4 regions of the Azospirillum sp. TSH58 genome follow, and region 3 is predicted to be linked to each of the others. Evidence: predicted binding sites of a transcription regulator. Region 3 holds the regulator's gene; each other region holds the start of a gene.

Region 1 (5,130 bases), on a different replicon from region 3:
ACCCCGGCGTGGTTGGGGCTGGAATAGGCCACCCGCCAGCGCCGCCCCGCGCGCTCCAACTCGTGCACCGCGCGGTTGCGGTAGACGCAGCCCTGCGGGAACAGCACCAGCGGCAGCGGGTCCTCGCGGTGCAGGTCCTCCGCCGCCGGACCGACCCAGCAGAGCGGCTCCCGCCATGCGCGCAGCGCGCCGGGGCGGCCGGGCTCCTGCTTGACCAGGGCGATGTCGAGGTCGCCGCACTCCACGTCGGCGCGCAGCCGCACCGACAGGTCGCAGCGCACGTCCAGCCGCAGCCGCCGGTTCGCCCGCGCGAAGTCGGCGAGCAGGCGGGGGAGCCGCTCCACCGCGTAATCCTCCGGAACGCCCAGCCGCACCACCTCCGCCGCCGGTCGTCCGGACAGCACGGCGTTCGCCTCGTCGTTCAGCGCCAGCAGCCGGCGGGCGTAGCCGAGCAGCCGCTCCCCATCGTCGGTCAGCGCGACGGCGCGGCTGTTGCGGTCGAGGAGCGGCAGGCCGACCTGCTCCTCCAGCCGGCGGATCTGCTGGCTGACCGTCGATTGCGTCTTGTGCACCCGCTCCCCGGCCCGCGTGAAGCCGCCGGCGTCCACCACCGACACGAAGGTGCGCAGCAGGCCCAGATCCATCTCGCGCATTGGACCGACCATTCAGATTTCGAATGCAATGGATGATATCATCCAATTTCCAAATGAAAAGGGTCCGCGCCATCCTCTCTCCAACGTGCATCCTTCCGCATGGGAGAGGACCGGCCATGACTCACGCCGCCACACACCCCTTAGCCCTGACCGCCCCGCGGGCGGCGCCGCTCGCCCTGGTCGTGCCCTTCTGCCTGGCCTGGAGTTCGGCCTTCGCCGCTGGGAAGATCGGGCTGGCCGACTGCCCGCCGCTGCTGCTGCTGGCCTTCCGCTTCCTGATCGCCGGGGCGCTGCTGGCCGCCGTCGCGGCGTGGCGGGGCGAGTACCGGGGAATGGCCGGGCGGACGCTCGGCCTGCTGGCTCTGCTCGGCCTGCTCAACCACGCGCTCTATCTGGGGCTGAGCTACAGCGGCATGACCCACGTGTCCTCCGGCCTGACGGCGCTGATCGTCAGCGCCAACCCGGTGCTGACCGCGGCGCTGGCCGCCCTGCTGCTGGGCGAGGCGATGACCCGGCGCAAGGCGGTGGGGCTGGCGCTGGGCGTGGCCGGGGTGGCGCTGGTGGTGCGCGGGCGGCTGGGCAGCGGGGCGGACGCGCCGCTGGGCATCGCGCTGGCGGTCGGCGCGCTGGTGGCGCTGTCGGCGGGGACGCTGCTGTTCAAGCGGCTGGCGCCGCGGACGGGGCTGCTCGCCGGCACCGGGGTGCAGGTGCTGGCGGCGGGGCTGGCGCTGCTGCCCCTCGGGCTGCTGCTGGAGGACGCCGGGTCGATCCGGCTGACCGCCAGCCTCGCCGGGTCGCTGGTCTATCAGGCGCTGGTGGTGTCGATCGGCGGCTACCTGCTGTGGTTCCGCCTGCTGCAGCGGACGAGCGCCACGGAGGCCAGCGCCTATCACTTCCTGATGCCGCCCTTGGGCATGCTGTTCGGCTGGGCGCTGCTGGGCGAAACGGTGCAGCCCTGGGACCTGCTGGGCATCCTGCCGGTGGCGCTGGGCATTTGGCTGGTGACGCGGGGGTGAGCCGGGCGTGCGGAGGCGGTGCGCTGGCAAAAAGGGATACGCCTTTCGCGGGGGATCAGGTTGCGCCCTGCGATTGTTACGTTTTCATGACTCGCCCCGCTCCATCGTCCTGTTGTTGAGGCCCACACGCCGGGAGGCCCACCATCTCGACCATCGCCGTCTCGCCCACCCTGGTCCTGATCGACATCCTCGGCGCCGTGGCGCTGCTGCTGTGGGCGCTGCGGCTGGTGCGGACGGGCGTCTTCCGGTGGGGCGGGGCGGCGGTCCGCCGCTGGGTCGGCTACGGCACGCGCAACCGGCTGGCCGCCTTCCTGGCCGGCGTCGCCGCCACCATCGCGGTGCAGAGCAGCACGGCGACCGCGCTGATGACCGCCTCGATGGCCGGGCAGGGTTTCATGACGACGTCCATGGCACTGGCGGTGATGCTGGGCGCCGACGTCGGGACCAGCCTCGTCGCCCGGCTGCTCGCCATCGATCTGCACTGGCTGTCGCCCAGCCTGCTGCTGCTCGGCGGGGCGCTGCACGCGCTGGGCGGCGAGCATCGCGGGCGGCGGGCGCTGGCCCGCATCCTGGTCGGCATCGGGCTGATGCTGTTGGCCCTGAAGCTGCTCGGCGCGGCCACCCTGCCGGTCCGGGAATCGGCGCTGGTCCAGGCGATGCTGGAGGCGCTGGGCGGCGAGCCGCTGTTCGCCCTGATCGTCGCGGCGGCGCTGACCGCGGCGGTGCATTCCAGCCTCGCCACGGTGATGCTGGCGGGATCCCTGGCCGGTGCCGGGGTGATCGGGACCGAGACGGCGGTGGCGCTGGTCCTGGGCGCCAATCTCGGCGGCGCCATCCCGGCGGTGCTGGCCACATCGGCGGACGGGGCGGCGGCGCGGCGGGTGCCGCTGGGCAACCTGCTGGTCCGGGTGACCGGGTCGCTTCTCGCCCTGCCGCTGGTGCCGATGGCGGCGTCGTTCCTGGCCGGGATGGCCCCGCTGACGGCGGTGGTCAGCGCGCATGTCGCCTTCAACGCGGCGCTGGCCCTGCTCTTCCTGCCGCTGGTGACGCCGCTCGCCCGGCTGACCGAAGGGCTGCTGCCCCAGCCGGAGGACGCGGGCGAGGACGCGGCGACGCCGCGGCATCTCGACGAGTCGGCGCTGGAGACCCCCTCCGTCGCCATCGCGGGCGCGGTGCGCGAGACCTTGCGGCTGGGCGATCTGGTGGAGGACATGCTGTGCCGCAGCCTGACCGCCCTGCGCCAGAACGACGAGCGCCCCATCGCCGAGGTCAGCCGCGCCGACGACCGGGTGGACCGGCTGCACACCGCCCTCAAGCTCTATCTCGCCAAGCTCGGGCGCCGTCATCTCGACGCCGAGAAGACCCGGCGGGTCGACGACCTGATGGCCTTCGCCATCAACCTGGAGCACATCGGCGACATCATCGACAAGAGCCTGATGGAACTCGCCGCCAAGCGCATCCGCCACCATCTGCACTTCGCCCCGGAGGATTTCCGGGAGGTGGAGGAGCTGCACCGCCGCACGGTGGAGAACCTGCGCACGGCGCTCGGCATCCTGATCGGGGAGGACCGGCGGCTGGCCCGGCAGCTCATCGCCGGCAAGGACGCGGTGCGGGCGCTGGAGCGCACCGCCACCGCCCGCCATCTCGACCGCGTCCGCCGCGGCGACGCCGCCAGCATCGAGACCAGCGCCCTGGTGCTGGACATCCTGCGCGACCTGAAGCGCATCAACGCCCATGTCGCCGCGGTCGCCCTGCCGATCCTCGATCAGGTGGGGGAACTCAGCGAAAGCCGCCTGAAGGTGGTCGGACTGCCCCGTCTGGAGAGCCGGGACGTCTAGGGGAGGGGGAGAGCGGCGTTACCGCGGCATCTCCCCGGTCAGGGTGGCGCTCAGCCCCTGCAGCAGGCCGAACCGGCAGCCCTCGCCGAAGGTGGCGCGCAGCCGCGCCGGGTCGCCGATGGACACCCGGATGTCGCCCGCCCGCGCCGGCTGGTGCAAGCGGCGCACCCGGCTGGCGCACAGCTCCTGCAACACCTCCAGCAGCATCAGAAGCGAGGTCGGGCGGCCGGTGCACAGGTTGAAGACCTCCGCCCCCCGGGACTGGCGCTCCATCGCCTTCACGAGGAAGCGCACGACGTCGCCGACGAACACGAAATCCCGGACCTGCTCGCCGTCGCCGAAGATCGTCACGTCCTCGCCCTGCGCCACCCGGCGGGCGAAGATCGAGATCACCCCGGAATAGGGGGAGGACGGGTCCTGCCGCGGCCCGTAGACGTTGAAGAAGCGGAAGCCCGTCGTCGGCACCCCGTGGATGGCCCAGGCGACGTTGGCGTGCAGCTCGCAGCCCAGCTTGTCCACGCCGTAGGCGGAGAGCGGGCGCGTCGCGGCGTCCTCGCGCAGCGGGGTGGCCGTGTTGTCGCCATAGACCGCGGCGGAGGAGGCGTAGACCACCGGCACCGGGTTGCCGTTGCGGGCGCTGCGGGCCGCCTCGAAGACGGTCACGGTCCCCGACAGGTTGGTGCGGTGGGTTTCGGCCCACAATTCGCGCGAGCGCTGGACGGAGGCGACGGCGGCCAGATGGAACACGCCGTCCACCCCCTGCATCGCCTGATGGACCGCGTCCGGGTCGGCGACGTCGCCGACCACCAGCTTCGCCAGCAGCGGTTTGTTCTCCAGCCGGCCGGTGCTCATGTCGTCCAGGATGGTGACCCGGTGCCCGTCGCCGATCAGCCGGTCGGCCAGATGCGATCCGATGAATCCGCAGCCGCCGGTCACGAGATAATGGGCCATGCGCCGTCCTTTCCACCATCGCCATGCATGGTTCCATAGTGGCGAGGGGGGGCGGAGCGGACCAGACCATCTTAGGGGTAGCGAAGGGCGCAAGGGGCGCGCCGATCCTGGCCGTTCGGGGTGGCGCATCCCGAATCGGCGGCGTTTCAGGGGCCTTTCCCGGCACCCCCGCGGCAAGCAGGCGGGACCGAGGGTTCAACAGCCTTATCCACCATCTTATGCACCATTTTGTGGATAACTTCGGTCAAGGGGACCGATGGCCGCCGGGGCGCCCCCGAGGTGCCGTCAGGGTGCGGTCGTGTGTTTGGAGCAACAGCGGGAAGACCCGGTCCCGCTCTCAGCCGGTCCCGCTCTCAGCCGGCCGCGGAGTCATCCGCCGCGGACAGCAGGCGGGCCACGGCCTTGCGCAGCTCCTCGTTCAGGAAGGGCTTGTAGAGCACGGCGTCCGCCGCGAACATCTCGGCCATCTTCAAGGCGTAGCCCGCGGGAAGATTCGGCGCTCCGCCCGACATGGCGAGCACCTGCGCGCCGGGGTTGCGGGTGCGCGCGGCCTTGATGACCTCCACCCCGTCGGCCTCGGGCATCAGCACGTCGGTGACGATCAGGTCGAAGACCGCGCCGCTGTCCAGCAGGGTGATGGCGACGCGGCCGTTTTCCGCCTCCACGACCTCG
Region 2 (5,130 bases), 640 kb from region 3:
CCCTTTTCATTGTCCGGCGACAGCAGCCCATTCTCGCCGCCCTCCGCTTCCGCGCCGAAATCCAGTTTTTCGAACGCTTCCTCGCCCTTCTTCACGAAATACCCGAAGAACTTCCCTTTGATCTTGTTCGGGTCGCCACCGGCGGTCTCGAGCATCTCGCGTTCGATGTCCGCCGCCTCCGCGCGGAATTGGGCATTGGCCGGAGCCATTGCCGCCTGGAACGCCTCGGTGTCCTCGTCCTTCCCGAAGGCGGTGAAAGCGGCGGTGCGCGCCTCGTTCAGGGCCGACATGGCCTTGTCCATGCGTTCCGTCTTGGTCTTGAAGGCCTTTTCAGCCGCCCCGAGCCTCTCCGCCCAGGCCTTGTCCTCCTCATCCTCGGGCCGCTCCTTGATGAAGCGGTCCTTCACGGCGTTGGTCGCCATTTGGCGCAGTCCCAACGCCACGTCCTTCTCGGTCATCTTGCCGGACTTGACGAAGTCTTCCAGCATCGCGCGGCCCTTGGAGCCGATGGAGGCAAAAACCTTCCCCGCCACGCCGGTCAGCGACTTGGCCAGCCCGCTGAGTTCCACGCTGTCCTCGCCCTTCAAGGCGGCCAGGGCCGCGGAGCCCGCGGAGGACCCGGCGTCGGAGGCCGCCTTCCAGGTCCCCTCCGCCTCGGCGGCCCCTCCGGCGGGCTTCCATTTGGTGGCGGTCGCGGTGGCGCTGGCCGTGGTGGCGGAGAACAGGGCGTTGATCGACGCGGACATGGCTTCCCCCTTTCGGTCCCGCCTGGGCGGCAGGCGCCTTAAATCCTTAGAGACCGAAGTAATTATTGAATGTTCCCAAGTAATTTTTCCAAGAGACCCCTTAACGGACTCTTAAAACAATATTCAACGCACCAGCACCGGCAAGATCCACGGCGCCAGCGCGATCTCCACCGGCAGACGGGCGATCACGTCGCCATCGCCCTGCACGGGCTCCCCCGCCGGCCCTTCGATGACCACGCGCCGGGCCGGCAGGATGCGGTAGTCGGGAAAGCGCGGCAGCCGCCCGGCGGCGACGCCCCAGAGATAGCGCAGGGCGTTCCCCCGCCCCATCCGCGGGAACAGGCAGACGTGCAGCCGCGGGTCGGTCAGCCGCGCGTCGGGCGCGCAGACGAAGCGCCCCCCATAGAAATGCCCCCTGGCGACGATCACGGAGGCGACCTCCACCGGCTCCCCGCCGTCCACCGCCAGACGGTAGGGACCGCCGCCGCCCGCGGCGATCCGGGCCAGCGTTTCCACCGCGTAGGCGCCCTTGCCGATCAGCCGCTTCAGCCGCGTGTCCACCCCCTCCACCACGCGGGCGTCCAGGCCGGCGCCGGCCATCATGGCGAAGGCGCGGCCATTCGCCACACCCAGATGCACCGGCAGCGTGCGCCCTTCCGCCAACACCCGCGCCGCGCCCTCCGCGTCCAGCGGCAGGCCCAGTTCATGCGCCAGCACGTTGCCGGTGCCCAGCGGCACGATGCCCAAGGGAATCGCCGAGTCCCCGCCGCGCGCGCCCAGCCCGTTGACCACCTCGTTGATGGTGCCGTCGCCGCCCGCGGCGACCACCGCGTCGAAGGCACCGGGGGCCACCGCGCGGGCCATCGCCTCCGCGTCGCCGCGCCCGCCGGTGGCCTGAAGCGTCACCACGGCCCCGTGGCGCTGCTCCAGCACCGCCAGAGCGGCGCCCAGACGGCGCGCGCGGCGGGCGCCGGCCACCGGGTTGTGGATGATCAGAAGACGACGCCGGGTCGCCGCGGCCGGTCTGGACGTCTCAGGCACCGATTCGCCTCCATCCGCCGCACCAGCGTCCAATGTGACCATCCTGTTTCAGTTTTGATAAAGTCATTTTTCGCCTTTGTTTCACTGAAAAGAAGTCTTGCCGAAATCAATGATCCCAACAGATGCGGATGATCGAAATCGTTGTCAAGACAATGAGCGGCCGATATACGGGACATGTTTCCATGAACCCTTGCCGAAATGGCGATGGAGCGGGACATGAGCGGATCACGCGACGTCAAGCAGTACCGCAGCATCTGGATCTCCGACGTCCATCTGGGCACGCGGGGGTGCAAGGCGGAGTATCTTCTCGATTTCCTGAAGCACAACGAGTCCGACCACCTCTATCTCGTCGGCGACATCGTGGACGGCTGGCGCCTGCGCAAGACCTGGTACTGGCCGCAGGCGCACAACGACGTGGTGCAGAAGATCCTGCGCCGGGCGCGCAAGGGCGTGCAGGTCTATTACATCCCCGGCAACCACGACGAGGCCGCCCGCGACTACGCCGGCCTGCAGTTTGGCGGCGTCCAGGTGGTGGAGGAGATGATCCACGTCACCGCCGACGGGCGGCGGCTCCTGGTCACCCACGGCGACCGCTTCGACGTGGTGGTGAAGTACGCCCGCTGGCTGGCCTTCATCGGCGACAACGCCTACGTGGTCCTGCTCCAGGCCAACACGCTGTTCAACTGGGCGCGCCGCAAGCTGGGCTTTCCCTACTGGTCGCTGTCCGCCTTCCTAAAGCACAAGACGAAGACGGCGGTCGAGTTCATCGGCAACTACGAGACCGCTCTCGGCGACGAGGCCCGGCGCCGCAAGGTGGACGGGGTCGTCTGCGGCCACATCCACACCGCCGAAATCCGCGACATGGAAGGAATCCTCTATTGCAACGACGGCGACTGGGTCGAGTCCTGCACCGCCTTGGTCGAGCATCCCTGCGGCCGGCTGGAGATCATCGACTGGGCGGCGGACATCCGCCGGCGCGCCGCGACGACGCTGCCCGCCCGCATCCCGACCAGGGAGACGGCGGCCAAGGAGACGGCGGCCAAGGAGAACGTGAAGGAGAAGGCGGCGGCGTGAACATCCTGATCGTCTCCGACGCCTGGCTGCCCCAGGTCAACGGCGTGGTGCGCACCATCGGCACCGTCCAAGCCGAGCTGGAGGCCATGGGACACCGCGTGGAGGTGATCGGCCCCGACCGCTTCCGCACCGTGCCCATGCCCACCTACCCGGAAATCCGGCTGGCGCTGGGCGCGGGGCGCCGGCTGAACGCGATGATCGACGCGCTGCGCCCCGACTGCATCCACATCGCCACCGAAGGGCCGCTGGGTTTCGCCGCCCGGCGCTACTGCCTCGGCCGCGGCAAGCCCTTCACCACCGCCTACCACACCCGCTTCCCGGAATATGTGCGCGACCGGGCGCCGGTGCCGCTGGCGCTCAGCTACGCCGTGGTGCGCCGCTTCCACAGGCCGTCCTCGGCGGTGATGGTGGCGACGCCGTCCATCGAGAGCGACCTCGCGGCCCGCGGCTTCACCAACATCCGGCGCTGGACCCGCGGCGTGGACACCGAGCTGTTCCGCCCCCGCGCCAAGGGCTTCCTGGCGCTGCCCCGCCCCATCGCCCTCTATGTCGGGCGCGTGGCGGTGGAGAAGAACCTGGAGGAGTTCCTGAGGCTCGAACTGCCGGGCAGCAAGGTGGTGGTCGGCGACGGCCCGGCCCGCGCGGAGCTTCAGCAGAGATACCCGGAGGTCCATTGGGCCGGCGCCCGCCATGGCGAGGAACTGGCCCAGCACTACGCCGCGGCGGACGTCTTCGTCTTCCCGTCGCGCACCGACACCTTCGGCCTGGTGCTGCTGGAGGCTCTGGCCTCGGGCGTGCCGGTGGCGGCCTACCCGGTGCCCGGCCCCCTGGACGTGGTCGACGGCTCCGGCGCCGGCTGCCTGGACGAGGATCTGAAGGGGGCGGTCGAACGCGCCCTGACCATCCCGCCGGAGCGGTGCCGGGACCATGCCCTGAACTTCTCCTGGCGGCGCTCCGCCGAGCAGTTCCTGGCGAACCTGCGCCCGTTCACCTGACCAGGGGACGGAAGCCGGACCGGTGCGCGGCCGGCCCGGCCCCCCCGATCAGGCGGCGCGGATGCGCTGCATGAACAGGTCCACGCTCTCGCGCAGGCGGTCGGACTCGCGGTGCAGGTTGCCGGCGGCCCCCAGCACGTCCTCGGCGAGGCTGCCCGTCTCCGACGCCCCTTTGGTCACCGCCCCGATGGTGTCGGTCACGCTGCGGGTTCCGCGGGCGGCCTCCTGGACGTTGCGGACGATCTCCTGGGTGGCGGCGGTCTGCTGCTCCACCGCGGCGGAAACGGTGATGACGATGTCGTTGATGCTGCCGATGGTGGTGCCGATGCCGCTCAGCGCCTCGGCGGAGCCGCGCGCGACCTCCTGGATGCTGGCGATCTGGGCGGAGATGTCCTCGGTCGCCTTGGCGGTCTGGTTGGCGAGGTTCTTGACCTCCTGCGCGACCACGGCGAAGCCCTTGCCGGCCTCCCCGGCGCGGGCCGCTTCGATGGTCGCGTTCAGCGCCAGCAGGTTGGTCTGCCCGGCGATGCTGTTGATGAGCTGGAGCACCGCGCCGATCTTCTGCGCGGCGTCGACCAGACCGTTCACCGTGGCGTTGGTCCGCTCCGCCTCGGCCACCGCGCCGCGGGCGATCTGCGAGGACTGGGCGACCTGCCGGCTGATCTCGGCGATCGAGCCGGTGAGCTGCTCCGACGCGGCGGCGACCGTCTGCACGTTGGCGGACGCCTGCTCGGCGGCGGCGGCCACGGCGAGCGACTGGCGGTTGGTGGCGGCGGCGATCTGCGCCATGCGCTGGGCGTTGCCCTTCATCTCGTCCGACGCGGCCACCGTGTTGTCGGCGATGCCGCGGACGCTGCCCTCCAGGCTGTCGGCGACCTGATCCAGAATGGCGCGCTTGCTCTCCTTCTCGGCCGCCGCGTAGGTCTCCAGCAGCACTTCGAGGTCGAGCCAGGCGACCCGCCCCAGCGTGTCGCGCAGGGCCGCCCGCTCCGCCGCCTTTCTCGATCCGAACAGCGATCCGCGCCCTTCCGCCGCGTCGAGTCCCAGTTCGCGGACGATGCCGCTGGACACCGTGTGATGGCAGATGGCCACCGCATAGCCCGGCACACCGTGGTCGTAGAATGCCTTGGCCAGCCGATGGGCGGATTCCAGGAAGCCCGGACCGAGGTCGCCCGAAACCACGCGGGTCCAATGGGCGACGCGCGCGGCGTGCACGTCCGGCAGGATCAGGGCGTCGCGGATTTCCGGCCAAGCGGCGAAGGCGCTGTGCCACC
Region 3 (5,130 bases):
CGGTGCCGCAGAGCTTGCGCGACGGCTCCTACGGGCTGGGCGCCACCAAGTCGGAGACGATCCGGCTGGTCGTGCTGCCCGCCGCCCTGCCGGGCATCGTCGCCGCCGTCATGCTGGCGGTCAGCCGCGCCATCGGCGAGACGATGATCGTCACCATGGCCGCCGGCCTCACCGCCAACCTGACCGCCAACCCGCTGGACGCGGTGACCACGGTGACGACGCAGATCGCCACGCTGCTGGTCGGCGACCAGGAGTTCGACAGCCCCAAGACGCTGTCGGCCTTCGGGCTGGGCCTCGTCCTGTTCGTCGTGACCCTCACCCTCAACATGGTCGCCCTCCGGGTGGTCCAGAAGTATCGAGAGAAATATGACTGACCTCGTGGAACAGGATACGCGGGCCATGTCGGTCGCCGTCACCAAGTCGCGCTACCAGAGCGAGGAGTTCTCCGCCCGCCTGCGCCGCCGCTACGCCGCGGAGCGCCGGTTCCGGATCGCCGGGATGCTCGCCGTCGGGATCGCCTCGCTGATGCTGGTGGTTCTGCTCGGCTCCATCGTCAGCAAGGGCTACACCGCCTTCTGGCAGGCGCAGATCCGGCTGGAGGTGACGCTGGACAAGCAGCAGGTCGAGGAGCGGAACTACACCGCCATCGTCCGGCAGGCGCTCTACGCCCAGGTCCCCGCGGCCACCGACCGCGCCACCCGCCGCTCGCTGAACGACCTGCTGTCCTCCGGCGCGCCGTACGAGCTGGAGGCGATGGTCAACGCCAACCCCTCCATCGTCGGCACCACGCAGACGGTCTGGGTCCGCGCCGACGACGAGATCGACCAGTTCATGAAGGGCTTCATCCGGCGCGACGTGCCGGAGAGCGAGCGCCGGCTGAACGATGTCAAGATCGCCGCCATCGACGCGCTGGTCGCCAACGGGTCGATCCGCAGCACCTTCAACACCACCCTGTTCACCGCCGGCGACAGCCGCGAGCCGGAACAGGCGGGCATCCTGGGGGCCGTCGTCGGCTCCGCCCTGACGCTGGTGGTGACCATGCTGCTGTCGGTGCCCATCGGCATCGCCGCCGCGGTCTATCTGGAGGAGTTCGCGCCGAAGAACCGCTGGACCGACCTGATCGAGGTCAACATCAACAACCTCGCCGCGGTGCCGTCGATCATCTTCGGCCTGCTCGGCCTGGCGGTGTTCCTCGGCTTCTTCGGGCTGCCGCGCTCCGCCCCGCTGGTCGGCGGTCTGGTGATGGCCCTGATGACCCTGCCGGTCATCATCATCGCCTCCCGCGTCGCCCTGAAGGCAGTGCCGCCGTCGATCCGCGAGGCCGCGCTGGGCGTCGGCGCCTCGCCGCTGCAGACGGTGACGCACCATGTCCTGCCGCTGGCCCTGCCGGGCATCCTGACCGGCACCATCATCGGCATGGCCCGCGCGCTGGGCGAGACGGCGCCGCTGCTGATGATCGGCATGGTCGCCTTCATCGTGGACATCCCCGGCGGCCTGACCGACAGCGCCACGGCCATCCCGGTGCAGATCTACATGTGGGCGGACAGCCCCGAGCGGGCCTTCACGGAGCGCACCTCCGCGGCGATCCTGATCCTGCTCGCCTTCCTCATCCTGATGAACGGCCTGGCCGTCTTCCTGCGCAAGAAATTCGAGAGGCGTTGGTAACCCCATGAGCGTCCAGACCCACATCCCGGCTACGGCCATGGCTTCGCGTCCCGCCGCCGGCATCCACGGCACCAAGATGGTCGCCCGCGACGTCAAGGTGTTCTACGGGGCCAAGCAGGCGCTCAAGGGCATCAACCTGGAGATCCAGGAAAACCGCGTGATGGCCCTGATCGGCCCGTCCGGCTGCGGCAAGTCGACGTTCCTGCGCTGCCTGAACCGCATGAACGACACCATCGAGAACTGCCGCGTCGAGGGGCTGATCGCGCTCGACGGCGAGGACGTCTACGGCAAGAACATCGACGCCGTGCAGCTCCGCGCCCGCGTCGGCATGGTCTTCCAGAAGCCGAACCCCTTCCCGAAGTCGATCTACGACAACATCGCCTACGGCCCGCGCATCCACGGCATCGCCAGCCACCGCGACGAGATGGACGAGATCGTCCAGACCTCGCTGCAGCGCGCCGGCCTGTGGAACGAGGTGAAGGACCGCCTGCGCGAGCCGGGCACCGGCCTGTCCGGCGGCCAGCAGCAGCGCCTGTGCATCGCCCGCGCCATCGCCGTCAGCCCCGAGGTGATCCTGATGGACGAGCCCTGCTCGGCGCTCGACCCCATCGCGACGGCCCACATCGAGGAGCTGATCGACGAGCTGCGCGAGAACTACACGATCGTCATCGTCACCCACAACATGCAGCAGGCGGCCCGCGTCTCCCAGAAGACCGCCTTCTTCCACCTGGGCGACATGGTGGAGTGCGACGACACCGAGGAAATCTTCACCAACCCGCGGGACGAGCGCACCCAGGGCTACATCACCGGCCGCTACGGCTGATCGCCGGCGTCTGATCCCCGGCATCTGACCCTCGGCATCGCCGCTCCTCCTCCATCAGCGAAGGACGTGAAGCATGAGCACCGAACACATCGTGCGCTCCTTCGCGCACGAACTTGAGCGCCTGTCCAACCTGATCACCCAGATGGGCGGCGTCGCCGAAGCGCAGGTGGACGCCGCCGTGAAGGCGGTGGCCCGCCGCGACGTCGCGCTGGCCGCCCAGGTCATGCAGGCGGACCGGCGCATCGACGCCTACGAGCGCGACATCGACGCCGAGGCCGTGCGCCTGCTCGCCCTGCGCCAGCCGCTGGCCCAGGACCTGCGCGAGATCGTGTCGGCGCTGAAGATCGCGTCGGACCTGGAGCGGATCGGCGACTACGCCTCCAACATCGCCAAGCGCTCGCTGGCGCTGGCCCAGGTGCCGGTGGTGCGCCCGGCGGTGGCCATCCCGCGCATGGGGCGGCTGGTCGAGTCGATCATGAAGGACGTGCTGGACGCCTACATCGAGCGCGACGTCCAGCGCGCCATCGCCGCCTGGGAGCGCGACGAGGAGCTGGATGACCTCTACACCAGCCTGTTCCGCGAGGTCCTGACCTACATGATGGAGGACCCGCGCAACATCACGCCCTGCACCCACCTGCTGTTCATGGCGAAGAACCTGGAGCGGATCGGCGACCACGCCACCAACATCGCCGAGACCATCCATTATCTGGTGGTCGGGACGACGCTGCGCGCCGCGCGTCCGAAGAACGACGGCAGCAGCTTCGCCGTGGTCGAGCCGGACGGTTCGGTCATGGATGCGGCCACGGAGGCTGTGGAACGGGGATTGCCGCGGGACGGCGGCCCGGATAACGATGGAGCGGGACATGCCGCGTGACGGCGAGACGCGCAGTGGGAGCGGGACAAGCATGAATTCGGCGCTGAAGCCGCTCGTCCTCATCGTCGAGGACGAAGCCGACATCGTGACGCTGCTGAAGTACAATCTGGAGAAGGAAGGCTTCCGCGTGAACGCCGCCACCGACGGCGAGGAAGCCCTTCTGCTGGCCGGCGAGCAGACGCCGAACATCGTCCTGCTCGACTGGATGCTGCCGCTGATGTCGGGGCTGGAGGTCTGCCGCCAGATGCGCCGCAACAGCAAGATGCGCGACATCCCGATCATCATGCTGACCGCCCGCGGCGAGGAGGCGGACCGCGTGCGCGGCCTGAATTCCGGTGCCGACGACTACATCACCAAGCCCTTCTCCCCGACCGAGCTGGTCGCCCGCATGCGCGCCGTCCTGCGCCGCTCGGCCCCCGGCATGACCGACGAGACGCTGCAGTTCGCCGACGTGACCATGGATCTGGCCGCCCACCGGGTGCGCCGGAACGGCCGTGACGTGCATCTGGGGCCGACCGAATTCCGCCTGCTGCGCCATTTCATGCAGCATCCCGGCCGCGTCTTCTCGCGCGAGCAGCTTCTCGACGTGGTGTGGGGCCACGACGTCTATGTCGAGCCGCGCACCGTGGACGTGCACATCCGCCGCCTGCGCAAGGCGATGAACGAGGAGACGGAGATGGACCTGATCCGCACCGTCCGTTCAGCGGGCTACGCGCTGGACAGCAAGTCCATCTGACCGTTTTCCGGCGGAAATCGGCGCAAACCGTGCCCCCACCCTAACCCTCCCCCGCTGCGCAGGGGAGGGGACTGCCGCCGTTTCGCGCCCATCTCCCTCCCCTGCGCAGCGGGGGAGGGCCGGGGTGGGGGCCCACGTGCCGGAGCTGTTCACCCCTCCAGCAGCCCCACCGCCTCCCGCAGTATGTCCACCTTCGGGCCGAAGCGCTTCGCCCGGTCGCTGTCTTCGATGAAGCCGATCATCACGCGCAGGGCGTGCGCCACCCGCGGGGCGAGATCGGGGTGCGCCGTCACGTGCTGCGCCAGATGGGCCAGCGCGTCCCGGTAGGGGTGGCCTTCGAAACCCTCCGCGGCGATCGCCTCGAAGCGGTTCGCGTATTCGATCACCAGGCTGTGGTCGTCGGTCATCGCGCTCACACGAACAGGATCGCGCCGGTCTTCGGCGCGTCGTTCAGGAAGGTGACGACTCCGCCGGTCTTCACCGGCACGTCGGGGCGCATCGGCACCCCGGCGGGCAGGCCGAGCGCGCGCAGCCCCATCTCGCAGGCCATGACCGTGACCTTGAGCATCACGCAGGCCTCCAGAAGCTCTTCGAACCCGGCCAATCCGTTGGCGGTGAAAAAGGCGTCGCGCTCCGCCGGAGAACCGCCGTCGTCGGCGGGGTCCAGCCGGTGCCAGCCCGGCGCGCCGTCCGCGTCTGCGGCGAGCAGCGTGTTCAGCGCCCGGCCGGTAAAGAACAGGGTGACCTTGCGGTTGGTCGCCGCCGCCGCGCTGGCCATCACCAGGGCGTAGTGAACCCGGTCGAAGCCGCCCGCGAACAGGACGATGGACAGGGACTCGGGACCTTCCATGGTTCAGGGCTCTCCGAGGCGCCGCTCAATGGGCGGACAGGTCGTGGATGGTCGGGTGGGCGCCGCACAGCGGGCAGTCCGGGTCGCGCCGCACCGTGATGCGCTGGAACGAGGCGTGCAGCGTGTCCAGCATCATCAGGCTGCCCGATAGGCCCTCGCCGATGCCCATGATCTCCTTCAGC
Region 4 (5,130 bases), 420 kb from region 3:
GGCGAGATGGTGCTGAGCCCGGTGCGCGACGCGGACGGGGTGATCACGGCGGTCGCCGCCATCGCCGACACCAACGCCGCCGCCCTGGCCGCCGCCCGCGCCGAAGCCGAGCGGGCGAAGGCCGAGACCGAGCGGGTCCGCCAGGAGGCCGAGACGGGACGCACCGCGATCGGGCGCTTCCTGTCGGCGGCCAGCCACGACCTGCGCCAGCCTTTCCAGGCCATGCATCTGTTCCACCATCTGCTGATGGGCCGCCTGACCGATCCCGGCGCGCGCGACCTCGGCGAGAAGCTGGAGATGTCGATCGAGGCGGCGGAGGGACTTCTGCGCGCCCTGCTGGACGTGTCGAAGCTGGAGGCCGGGCTGGTCCGGACGCAGGTGCAGAGCTTCCCCATCGACGAGACGCTGAGCCGCCTGCTCAACGAATTCGCGCCGGAGGCCGACGCCAAGGCCCTGCGCTTCAACGTCCGTTCCGCCGATGCGGAGGTGAGCACCGACCCGGTGCTGCTGGAGCAGCTTCTGCGCCCCATCCTGTCCAACGCCCTGCGCTTCACCGAGTCGGGCGGCGTGCTGCTGGCGGCGCGGCGGCGCGGCGCGGCGTTGCGCATCGAGGTGTGGGACACCGGCATCGGCATCGCCCCCGCCGACCAGTCGGCGATCTTCGACGACTTCCGCCAGCTCGGCAACCCGAACCGCGACCGCCGGCACGGGCTGGGGCTCGGCCTCGCCATCGTGCGGCGTCTCGCGACGCTGCTGGGCTTGACGGTCTCGCTGCGCTCGGTCCCCGGCAAGGGCTCCGTCTTCGCGGTGGAGGTCCCGCTGGCGGCGGAGAGCGCCGAGGAACGGTCGGTCGAGAAGAGCAGCGCGGCCTGACGGGGCGGGGAAACCCGCCTCCTCCTTCCACCGAACGAACAGAGAGCGTCGTCCTCGCTTGCGCTCTCCGACCCGTCCATCGGCGCGGCTCCGATGGACGATGGAGCGCGCATAATTCCTCCGAAGGCCGGGTCCGTTCACGACCCGCCGGCCCGGGCGTCATGGTCTGGGTGCATCACAGGCGCGGCCTGGGATCGGAGGGAAGCATGCATCGCAAAGCAGGGTTCCGGCTGGCCGGACAACTGGCGGGGTTGGCTGTGACCGCCCTTGTTGCCCTGCCCGCTGCCGCGCAGACGACGAGCCTGGACTGGGACCAGCGCGGCTGCGTCTTCGGCCCCCGGCCCGGTCTGGACCGGCTGGTGCCCGGCTACAATCCCGGTGCGCAGCCTTACTACTGTCCGCCGCCCGCCGCGCTGTACCCCGCCCCGCCGGTCGCGGCCCCGGCGGCGTCGCTCTATCTGTCGGCGCCAAGCCGGTCCCACTGCCTGCTGCGCTCCTCGGGTCTGATGGGGGACAGGCTGTCGCAACTGGCCGGCTCCCTGTGCCGCGACGACGCCGCGCTGTGGGCGCTCGCGCAAAATCGGCACCCCGAGAGATGACGTAAGGGTGATAGTCCGTACTGATACGTACGGCTGATTGACAGCCTTCCCCTCTATCCTTAAGGCTTGCAAAAAAGAAACACATGCGGGGAGGAAAACCATCGATGCCGGCGCAGCACCCGTCACCATCCTAAGTCCCGTTCCGTGCCTTATGCCGGACTGACGTTGCAACCGTGGGAAGCGGATGCGGCGCGTCCGTGCGCGCGCCTGAGGGACACGTCATCAAATCTTCACAAGACCGTCGCGGGACCGCAACCCGCGCCCTGCATGTCAGCACATCACGCAATCGATTGGTTCCAGGGAGAGACCACCATGCTGACCCGCCGCAAGCTCGCCGTCTCGACGGCCGCCTTCGCGCTCGCCGCCGGTTTCACCGGCGCCGCCCACGCCCAGCAGAAAACCGTCATCGAATTCTGGCACGGCCTGCCCCAGCCGCTCGGCGGCCAGCTCGAGCAGGTGGTGAAGAGCTTCAACGAGAGCCAGGACAAGGTCCAGGTCAACCCGACCTTCAAGGGCAGCTATCCGGAGACGATGCAGGCGGCCATCGCCGCCTTCCGCGCCGGCAACGCCCCCCACGTCGTGCAGATGTTCGAGGTCGGCACCGCCACCATGCTGTCCGCCGGCCCGGCCATCAAGCCGGTGCACCAGCTGATGAGCGAGACGGGGTCGGGCCTCGACGCCGCGGCCTACATCCCGGCGGTCCGGGGCTATTACAGCTCCAAGGACGGCAAGATGATGGCCCTGCCGTTCAACAGCTCCACCACCATCACCTTCTACAACAAGGACGCCTTCCAGAAGGCCGGGCTCGACCCCAACAGGCCGCCGGCGACCTGGCCGGAGGTGGCCGACGCGGCGCGCAAGCTGAAGGCGGCCGGCGTGACCTGCCCGATGACCTTCTCCTGGCCGACCTGGACGCAGTTCGAGCAGGTCGGCGCGCTGCACGACAAGCCCTTCGCGTCGGAGGCCAACGGCTTCGGCGGGCTGAACGCCACGCTGAAGATCAACGACCCGTTCTTCGTGAAGCATCTCCAGACGCTGATCGACCTGCAGAAGGAAGGCGCGCTGCGCTACGGCGGGCGCGACAACGCGGCGGACTCGCTGTTCCCGTCGGGTGAATGCGCGATGATCCAGGCCTCGTCCGGCCTGCGCGGGCGCATCGTGAAGGAGGCCAAGTTCAACTGGGGCGCCGCGCCGCTGCCCTACTGGCCGGACGCGATCTCGTCGCCGAAGAACTCGATCATCGGCGGCGCCGCCTTCTGGGTGATGACCTCGCCCAAGCGCACCGCCGACGAGTACAAGGCCGTCGCCGCCTTCTTCAGCCACCTCGCCCGTCCGGAGGTGGACGCCAAGTGGCACATGGACACCGGCTACGTTCCGGTGACGCTCCAGGGCTTCGAGCTGGCGAAGAAGGAAGGCTTCTACGACAAGAACCCCGGCGCCGAGGTGCCGGCGGAGCAGCTGACCCGCACCGCCACCACGGAGAACACCATGGGGCTGCGGCTGGGCAACCTGCCGGAGATCCGCAACATCATCCAGGAGGAGATGGAGAAGGCGTTCCAGGGCCAGCAGACCGCCCAGCAGGCGCTGGACAACGCGGTGAAGCGCGGCGACACGGTCCTGCGCAACTTCGAGCGCGCCAACAAGAACTGAGCGTAACTCCCTCTCCCCCCTGGGGAGAGGGCAGGGGTGAGGGGGATGCGCTTGTGTCGGACGCTCCGCGATGCGCAACCCCCTCACCGGCCCTTCGGGCCACCCTCTCCCCGGAGGGGAGAGGGTTGAAAGGGGTTCCATGCAACGTCGCGTGATTTTCGACAACAGGGCGCTGCCCTACCTGCTGCTGGCGCCGCAGGTGGCGGTGACGCTGATCTTCTTCATCTGGCCGGCGGCGCAGGCGCTGTGGCAGTCGGTGCATCTCCAGGACGCCTTCGGGCTGCGCAGCCAGTTCGTCGGGCTGGAGAATTTCGAGTCGGTGCTGAGCGACCCGAACTATCTGGAGACGGTGAAGACCACCATCATCTTCAGCGCGTCGGTGACCGTCCTGTCGCTGGCCTCCGCGCTGGGGCTGGCGGTGATGGCCGATTCGAAGATCCGGGCGGCGTCTGCCTACAAGACGCTGCTGATCTGGCCCTACGCGCTGGCGCCCGCGGTGGCGGCGGTGCTGTGGATGTTCATCTTCAACCCGGACATCGGCATCCTGGGCCGCGCGCTGAACAACCTCGGCTACGCCTGGGACTACCGGCTGAACGACGGGCAGGCGCTGACCATGGTCATCCTGGCGGCGAGCTGGAAGCAGGTCTCCTACAACTTCATCTTCTTCCTGGCCGGGCTGCAGGCCATCCCGCGCTCCGTGCTGGAGGCGGCGAGCATCGACGGGGCGGGGGCGGTGCGCCGCTTCTGGACGATCACCTTCCCGCTGCTGTCGCCGACCACCTTCTTCCTGCTGGTGGTGAACATCGTCTACGCCTTCTTCGAGACCTTCGGCACGATCCACGCCCTGACCCACGGCGGGCCGGGCAAGGCCACGGAGACGTTGATCTTCCGCGTCTACCAGGACGGCGTGGTCAACCACGACCTCGGCGGCTCCTCGGCGCAGTCGGTGATCCTGATGGTCATCGTCATCGCGCTGACCGCCATCCAGTTCCGCTTCGTCGAGCGCAAGGTGCATTACTCATGACCCGCGACCGTGCCGACCCGCGCTCCGGCGGGCGCCTGATGGACATGGTCCCGCACCTGATCCTGATGCTGGGCGTCCTGATCTTCGCCTTCCCGATCTACGTGACGATCATCGGCTCGACCTGGGACGCCGCCACCATCGGGCGCGGCAACCTGCCGCTGACCCCCGGCGGCGAGATGCTGAACAACTACGCCTCGGCCTGGAGCGAATCGCAGGGCAACCGCGTCATGCACACGCCCGTGCGCATCATGATGTGGAACAGCCTCGTCATGGCGCTGGTCATCGCGCTGGGCAAGATCGCCATCTCGATCATCTCGGCCTACGCGGTGGCCTTCTTCCGCTTCCCGCTGCGCATGGTCTTCTTCTGGATGATCTTCATCACGCTGATGCTGCCGGTGGAGGTGCGCATCATCCCGACCTACGAGGTGGTGGCCAACCTCGGCCTGATCGACAGCTACGCCGGGCTGACCATCCCGTTGATCGCCTCGGCCACGGCGACGCTGCTGTTCCGCCAGTTCTTCCTGACCATCCCGGACGAGCTGGTGGAGGCCGCGAAGATCGACGGGGCGGGGGCGCTGCGCTTCTTCGTGGACGTGGTGCTGCCCCTGTCGCGCACCAACATCGCGGCGCTGTTCGTCATCCTCTTCATCTACGGCTGGAACCAGTATCTGTGGCCGCTGCTGATCACCAACAGCGCGGAGATGGAGACGGTGGTCATCGGCATCACCAAGATGATCGGCAACGGCGAGGCCGCGACCGACTGGAACCTCATCATGGCGACGACGGTGCTGGCCATGCTGCCGCCGGTGGCGGTGGTCGTGCTGATGCAGCGCTGGTTCGTCAAAGGCCTTGTGGACAGCGAGAAATAAGAAATGGCAACGGTCGATCTGAATCGGGTCCGCAAGTCCTACGGCTCCGTCGAGGCCATCAAGGGCATCGACATCAGCGTCGCGGACGGGGAGTTCCTCGTGCTGCTCGGCCCCT

What was found. Region 3 encodes PhoB, which activates phosphate uptake and scavenging genes when phosphate is short. Its sites were predicted from a motif close to TNTCATAAAACTGTCA; they were not measured.
Region 1: the regulator PhoB is predicted to act here: its motif matches at 1,746-1,761, upstream of TSH58p_RS27310 (Na/Pi cotransporter family protein).
Region 2: the regulator PhoB is predicted to act here: its motif matches at 1,834-1,849, upstream of TSH58p_RS14835 (diacylglycerol kinase family protein).
Region 4: the regulator PhoB is predicted to act here: its motif matches at 1,690-1,705, upstream of ugpB (sn-glycerol-3-phosphate ABC transporter substrate-binding protein UgpB).

Annotation. Positions count from the first base shown of each region.
Region 1 is NZ_CP022367.1:1,289,992-1,295,121, forward strand. It holds gene TSH58p_RS27300 (LysR substrate-binding domain-containing protein) at 1-653, opposite strand, end outside; gene TSH58p_RS27305 (DMT family transporter) at 770-1,669, shown strand; gene TSH58p_RS27310 (Na/Pi cotransporter family protein) at 1,867-3,507, shown strand; gene TSH58p_RS27315 (NAD-dependent epimerase/dehydratase family protein) at 3,526-4,458, opposite strand; gene TSH58p_RS27320 (response regulator) at 4,812-5,130, opposite strand, start outside.
Region 2 is NZ_CP022364.1:2,388,766-2,393,895, reverse strand. It holds gene TSH58p_RS14845 (hypothetical protein) at 1-746, opposite strand, end outside; gene TSH58p_RS14835 (diacylglycerol kinase family protein) at 870-1,787, opposite strand; gene TSH58p_RS14830 (UDP-2,3-diacylglucosamine diphosphatase) at 2,004-2,861, shown strand; gene TSH58p_RS14825 (glycosyltransferase family 1 protein) at 2,858-3,856, shown strand; gene TSH58p_RS14820 (globin-coupled sensor protein) at 3,905-5,130, opposite strand, start outside.
Region 3 is NZ_CP022364.1:1,752,747-1,757,876, forward strand. It holds gene pstC (phosphate ABC transporter permease subunit PstC) at 1-374, shown strand, start outside; gene pstA (phosphate ABC transporter permease PstA) at 367-1,665, shown strand; gene pstB (phosphate ABC transporter ATP-binding protein PstB) at 1,703-2,488, shown strand; gene phoU (phosphate signaling complex protein PhoU) at 2,562-3,362, shown strand; gene phoB (phosphate regulon transcriptional regulator PhoB) at 3,394-4,098, shown strand; gene TSH58p_RS11820 (hypothetical protein) at 4,248-4,505, opposite strand; gene TSH58p_RS11825 (DsrE family protein) at 4,511-4,948, opposite strand; gene TSH58p_RS11830 (molybdopterin-synthase adenylyltransferase MoeB) at 4,974-5,130, opposite strand, start outside.
Region 4 is NZ_CP022364.1:1,331,660-1,336,789, reverse strand. It holds gene TSH58p_RS09855 (HAMP domain-containing sensor histidine kinase) at 1-873, shown strand, start outside; gene TSH58p_RS09850 (hypothetical protein) at 1,080-1,472, shown strand; gene ugpB (sn-glycerol-3-phosphate ABC transporter substrate-binding protein UgpB) at 1,785-3,122, shown strand; gene ugpA (sn-glycerol-3-phosphate ABC transporter permease UgpA) at 3,262-4,146, shown strand; gene ugpE (sn-glycerol-3-phosphate ABC transporter permease UgpE) at 4,143-5,015, shown strand; gene TSH58p_RS09830 (sn-glycerol-3-phosphate import ATP-binding protein UgpC) at 5,019-5,130, shown strand, end outside.